One region of the Pseudoalteromonas aquimarina genome, then DNA from elsewhere that is predicted to be linked to it. Evidence: predicted binding sites of a transcription regulator. Region 1 holds the regulator's gene; each other region holds the start of a gene.
What was found. Region 1 encodes LexA, which represses DNA repair genes until DNA is damaged. Its sites were predicted from a motif close to TACTGTATNNNNATACAGTA; they were not measured.

Region 1 (2,276 bases):
TTGGAGTTAGCGAGCTCGATAAAATAGTACCAAGTCCGGGTTTTTCTTTACCAGGATTACGTCCCCACAAGATAGTCACAGGAATAACTTGTAAATCATTAACATCAGATTGTTTTAATGCGTTGAAAATTTCTTCGCTTATAGCAAGTGCTGGGCTTTCTTTTTTCGCTTTACCAAAAAGCGGTGAGCGATGGTGAATTGGTATATAGCGAGGAACTTGTTTTGAGCCAATCTGTTGATTAGTTTGCGGGTCAGGTAGTCCTAACTTGTTACAAGTGGTTTTTAGTACTGCTGCATCAGCAAACGAATTTAATAAAGTGATATAAACGGTTGGCTTATTTACATCAATACCAAGATTGTCCAAAGGGTGTTCCGGTACAATTTTAGAACGCACAAAAAGCTTGTTCATACCGTTTGCGAACCATTGAATCAGAGTACTAACCAAATTCATATAACCAACCTAAAACAAAAAGGGGCGCTAGCATACCAGTTAACGTAAAAAGATTAAATAACTGGTCATGCCAGAATAAAAATAAAGCAATTGAGTGTACAACTGTAAGCATTATTTTCTTGCTTATACAAAAGTTTCTAAAAGAAATGTAATTATTAAGCATAGCGCGAATTATCAAAGAATTAAAAGTTGCGAAATAGTAACAACTGTATATACTCACAGTTACCTGTACTGTATGGAAAACCAGTGAATGAGACCATTAACTAAACGCCAAGCGCAAATTTTAGAGCTTGTTAAAGTATTTATTAAAGATACCGGCATGCCCCCAACGCGTGCTGAAATTGCCTCTACATTAGGATTTAAAAGTGCCAATGCAGCAGAGGAACATCTTAAGGCTCTTGCTAAAAAAGGGGTGATTGAGATGGTACCTGGCGCGAGTCGAGGTATTCGTTTAGTTGAAGAGGAAGAGCCAGAGCAACTAGGTTTGCCGCTAATTGGTCAAGTAGCAGCGGGCTCACCAATTTTGGCTCATGAACATATTGAAAGTCATTATCAAGTGGATCCCAATCTTTTCAATCCATGTGCTGATTTCTTACTTCGCGTTAAAGGTGAGAGTATGAAAGATATTGGCATTATGGATGGTGATTTATTAGCTGTTCACCGAACTCCTGTTGCTAATAATGGGCAAGTTGTTGTCGCGCGCGTAGATGAAGATGTAACGGTTAAGCGCTTTGAAAAAGCAGGTAAGCATGTGTTACTACATGCTGAAAATGAAGCATTTGATACCATCAAAGTCGATTTAGAGCACGATCACTTTAATATTGAAGGATTAGCTGTTGGCGTTATTCGAAACGCAGATTGGATGTAAATAAAAACAGTTAATAAGTAAGGCTAGTCGCTAATGTTACTAGCCTTATAAACTAAGCAAACACTTCTTAACAACACATTTCTAGTGTCAAATCCCCTTACTTAAATATCGCTAACTTGTAGATTTATAAAAAATTTATCTTAAATTTGACTTGCGTAAAAATTAATCGTTTACTAGACCTTAGTAGTAACCTTTGTTTTCTTTGAGCTTAAGTGCGGGCTTTGAAAACAAAATATAATAAAGAAAATGGAGTGATGCTGTAGTGCGTCGTGTGATCAAATCACATTAACTTTCACTGACCATTTCCTAACAACATAATAATAATTAGCAAAGGAGCGAGCATGAGGTTAGTTAAACTATCCTTATGGTTACTATTGAGCTTTCCTTTTTTAGCAGTTGGGACGAGTCAATATAACTTACCTGTTGGGGTGACGGACATCAGCCGTGATGTTTACGAGCTCCATATGACCATATTTTATATCTGTTGCGTTATTGGATTAGTCGTATTTGCCATCATGTTTTGGGCAATTATCCATCACCGTAAATCTAAAGGGGCTGTTCCCGCCCAATTTCATGAAAGTACCAAAGTTGAAATTTTGTGGACAGCAATTCCATTTGTCATTTTGATTGCCATGGCGGTTCCTGCCACCAAAACATTAATTGCAATGGAAGACACCACCAAAGCGGACCTGACAATCAAAGTCACAGGCTCGCAATGGAAATGGCATTATGAATACCTTGACCACGATGTGTCGTTCTATTCGGTGTTATCAACCCCTCGAGAGCAAATAACCAATCAAGATGAAAAAACAGAAACCTATTTGTTAGATGTTGATAAGCCATTAATCATTCCAAAAGGCAAAAAGGTACGTTTTTTAATGACATCAGATGATGTTATTCACTCTTGGTGGGTGCCTGAATTTGCTGTGAAAAAAGATGCCAATCCTGGTTTTATCA
Region 2 (2,276 bases), on a different contig from region 1:
GTTGAAATTGCTTTTTTAATCTGAATTATGTCTCGAGTTACTGTATTAGATAGTTTGCGTGGTGTTGCTGTTATTGGCATTTTGTTTATGAATATTTATTACCACGCTTTATTTGAAGTTGGTTATAGCCCTTTACCAACTCAGCCAATAAGTGATTTGGCGATTGATGTTATTAACGCCGTCTTTATCGATGGGCGATTTCGCACTTTGTTTTGTTTATTATTTGGTGTGGGGCTGACAATTTTGTATGACAAACATGGGCGCGATAATGCGTTACCGCTACTCCATAGTCGCCTCAAATGGTTATTAATTTTTGGTGTGCTTCACAGCGTATTGATATTTTCAGGTGACATTCTAGTTAATTATGCTCTTGCAGGTTTTTTAGTTTATCGAGAATTAGGTAATAACCAAGATGTTATATTGAGAAAAGCAAAAGCCTATTTTGTGATTGGTTTTGCGGTTTTGTTTGTGTTCTCCTTGATCCCAACTGATCCAATTTACCGAGGCAGCGAGCAGTATTACGAGATAGTTAATGAATGGCAACTTGGTTATGGTACACAGCTTATCCAACAAGCTGTTTTTACAACTATTATGTTTGTTTTCAGTTTGGTCTGTTTTGTCTGGGTAACTGCAGGCATTGTGCTGTTTGGTGTTTATTTATATCGGGATAACTTCTTTCGTGAAGGATTAACAAAAACACAGTTAACGCTTACATTTGCTATCACACTAATACTTTCAATTATTGATGCTGTTATAAGAGTAACATCTCCAGAACTTGTTGAGCTTAATATGGCACTAGCGACTTTATCTGCTTTATTTTGCGCGCTTTTATATGCCCACATCATTATTAAACTGGTAGCTAAAGTTCAGCTTTTCAATGTTGTTTTTGCTCCCGCAGGACGCATGGCATTTTCACTGTATATTCTTCAATCTATCGTATTTGCTTTATTTTTTAGATACATCGACGTTGATTTTATAAATCAGGCAACGCGTATGGATTATCTGTATTTGTGTGTTGTATTTTCGTTTGTACAGCTGGCCTTCGCATTTATTTACTTTAGGTTATTTATTGTAGGACCGATTGAATGGCTATGGCGAAAAGCCTACAGCAGCTAGCTCTGATGTGTTATTTAATGAGCAAGCAGTTTAAATAATCGAATTAACACTGGTAATCCATACAGTTATTGGTCATTATAAAGCAATTATAAAAATAATCGCTGAAGGTGCTTTTTGGCAATCATACTTGGTATCGATCCAGGCTCTCGCTTTACCGGATACGGTTTAATTAAACAGCAAGGCATGAAGTTTGAATACTTGGGCAGCGGCTGTATTAAAATGGGCGAAAAGCCCATGGCTGAACGCCTAAAAATTATTTTCCAAGGTGTAACGCAACTGATTGAGCAATATCAACCTGATAGTTTTGCGATTGAACAAGTGTTTATGGCCAGAAACCCCGATTCAGCGCTTAAGCTTGGTCAGGCACGTGGTGCTGCAATAGTTGCAGCTTCTTTACAATCGTTAGATGTATTCGAATATTCCGCAAGGCAAGTTAAACAAGCTGTGGTAGGCACAGGTGGCGCGGATAAGTCTCAAGTGCAACACATGGTTAAAAGTTTTTTAAAATTGCCAGGAACGCCGCAAGCCGATGCCGCGGATGCATTAGCAATTGCAATATGCCATGGTCATTCACAGCAACATTTAATAAAGCTCTCAGGCCAAGCAAGTAAAACAGTAAGAGGACGATTAAGACGATGATAGGGCGATTACGCGGTATCTTAATTGAAAAACAGCCCCCAGAAATTCTATTAGAAGTAAGTGGTGTGGGCTATGAAGTGAATATGCCAATGACCTGCTTTTATAAGTTACCGAAAGAAGGTGAAGAAGCAGTTGTTTACACCCATTTTGTAGTAAGGGAAGATGCACAATTATTGTTTGGCTTTAATAATAAAACTGAGCGCGCGTTGTTCCGTGAATTACTAAAAGCAAATGGTGTTGGTCCAAAACTGGGCCTTGCTATTTTATCGGGTATGTCTGCAGAGCAATTTGTTGCATGTGTTCATAACGAAGATGCAACAAGCTTAGTTAAATTGCCTGGTGTTGGTAAAAAGACTGCTGAGCGCTTAGTACTTGAAATGAAAGATCGGCTAAAAGACTGGGGCATGGATCTGTTTACACCGTATACTGATGGTGCCATTTTAGAAATGCAGGAAGATCCTACCATTAAAGGAAATGCGCAAGATGATGCTATTGCTGCACTAATGGCGCTTGGCTACAAG
Region 3 (2,276 bases), on a different contig from region 1:
GGTTATTCTTATTAGCGGTTATCTCATTTCAACCGCAGATGGACGTGCAATTGAAGTATTCACCTGGTTTGAAGTAGTGAGCCTTGGTGAGCTGATTGCGAATCAAGAAGATGTTGCTGGCAGCATTCATAAATATGCAGCTTACAGTTTAATGGCAATAGTAGTAATACATATTTTAGCGGCGCTAAAGCATCACTTTATCGATAAAGATGCCACCTTGCGCCGAATGATTAAGTAAATTTATAAGGAAAATGACGATGAAGAAAACTCTATTAGCATCAGCACTTGCGCTTAGCAGTTTTGCAATGCCGGTAATGGCCGCCGACTATGTGATTGATACAAAAGGCGCTCACGCTTCGATTAATTTTAAAGTTAAACACTTAGGTTATAGCTGGCTAACAGGTCGCTTTAATACCTTTTCTGGTGAATTCAATTACGATGAAAAACAACCTGAAGCGAGCAAAATTTCAGTAAACATTGATACAACCAGTGTTGATTCAAACCATGCTGAGCGTGACAAGCACTTACGTGACAGTGATTTTCTAGATGTTAAGAAATTTTCAACCGCAACTTTCAACAGTACAAAAGTGACTGATTTAGGCAACGGTAAACTTGCTATAACGGGTATTTTGTCACTGCAAGGTATTGAAAAAGAAATCACTATCGACGCTGAAAAAATTGGCGAAGGTAAAGATCCATGGGGTGGTTACCGCGCAGGTTTTGCAGGCACAACATCGATTCAAATGAAAGACTTTGGTTACAAGATGGATTTTGGTCAAATTGACTTTGATCTGCATATTGAAGGCATTAAAAAATAAGAATCTATAAGATGAGTAGGACAAACCTGCTCATCTTAATCAAATAATTACTTTCAGTATCATGTACGGAACTAAATTAAAGAATACAATAAGTACTTTATAAAACGCAAAATACTGCACATAAAGTAAGTTGAGTGCTTTATGCTCTACATTAAAAAGCTGACTGTGAATTGTTATTATTGATTGGCGAAAAAGTAATAAAAGCACTGCGCTGACGCTTAAAATCACCATATTAACAATCGTTGACCATCCTAAAAAACTCACAATTTGTTCAATCGCCATAATATTTATTCCCTTCTAATTCATTACGCTAGATTAATCCAACGAACTAGTCATCGCAATGCTATCATGGTGTTTCTTGATAAACAGTGGTATTAATTTATAAAAAAGGGAATTGTGATCAACAAAGACACTTTATTTTTTCATGGTTACTGATATAGTACTGTATAAAACAACAGTTAAAAAGGTGCGATATGGCCGTTGAGGTATGTTACAAAGTAGTTAGAGATGGGGTGGAACGAATGACATTTACATCAAAAAAAGATGCGGACGCATATGACAAAATGTTAGACATCGCGGAAGCACTTGAAGCCATGTTAGGCGAAGTAGATGTTCCACTGAGTGATCAACAAAATGAAGCGTTAGCATTAGAAATGGCTAAACGCAAAGATCAGTTTATTGCTGCTCTTAAAGGCGGAAAGCCCACCCCGCCAAACAACAAAGCAAAAGTAACTGATATTAAAAAAGTCAGCTAAATAAAAAAGCCACCTAATCGGTGGCTTTTTATTATCAACAATCTTACTTAATTACAGTTGCTACAGCATCTGCAAAGTAGTCAATGTTTGCTTTACTAACACCTGCAACATTCACACGGCTTGAGCCAACAATGTAGATTGCATACTCTTTTTGTAAACGTTCGATTTGTTCTGGCGTAATGCTTAAGAAAGAAAACATACCGTGTTGCTTTTCAATAAATGAAAAATCTTGTGCAACACCACGGCTGTGAAGTGCTTCAACAATCGTGCTACGTAAACCATTAATACGATTGCGCATTTCAGCTAGTTCTTGATGCCACTCAGCAGTTAGCTCTTCACTGCCTAAGATAGTATCAACAATAGTTGCACCGTGTGCAGGTGGCATCGAGTAAATACTTCGAACCACACTTAACAACACCGAGTTGGCAATATCGGCAACTGCACTTGATTCTGAGATGATTGAACATGCGCCAATACGATCACGGTATAGACCAAAGTTTTTCGAGCATGATGAGCAGATAATCATTTCATCAACTGTAGCTGCTAATAAACGAAGACCTGCAGCGTCATCTTCTAAACTTGTGCCAAAGCCTTGGTATGCAATATCAACTAACGGAGTAAAACCAACCTCTTTTGCAAGATCAGCAACTTGTTGCCATTGCTCAGCATTTAAGTCCATACCACTTGGGTTATGACAACATGC

Region 2: the regulator LexA is predicted to act here: its motif matches at 1,164-1,183, upstream of ruvC (crossover junction endodeoxyribonuclease RuvC).
Region 3: the regulator LexA is predicted to act here: its motif matches at 1,259-1,278, upstream of AAEU29_RS05400 (YebG family protein).

Annotation. Positions count from the first base shown of each region.
Region 1 is NZ_JBMMUG010000005.1:205,046-207,321, reverse strand. It holds gene plsB (glycerol-3-phosphate 1-O-acyltransferase PlsB) at 1-451, opposite strand, end outside; gene lexA (transcriptional repressor LexA) at 702-1,319, shown strand; gene coxB (cytochrome c oxidase subunit II) at 1,661-2,276, shown strand, end outside.
Region 2 is NZ_JBMMUG010000001.1:1,009,611-1,011,886, reverse strand. It holds gene AAEU29_RS04650 (DUF418 domain-containing protein) at 28-1,116, shown strand; gene ruvC (crossover junction endodeoxyribonuclease RuvC) at 1,231-1,755, shown strand; gene ruvA (Holliday junction branch migration protein RuvA) at 1,752-2,276, shown strand, end outside.
Region 3 is NZ_JBMMUG010000002.1:115,151-117,426, forward strand. It holds gene AAEU29_RS05385 (cytochrome b) at 1-238, shown strand, start outside; gene AAEU29_RS05390 (YceI family protein) at 258-818, shown strand; gene AAEU29_RS05395 (DUF6868 family protein) at 858-1,100, opposite strand; gene AAEU29_RS05400 (YebG family protein) at 1,292-1,573, shown strand; gene AAEU29_RS05405 (amino acid aminotransferase) at 1,617-2,276, opposite strand, start outside.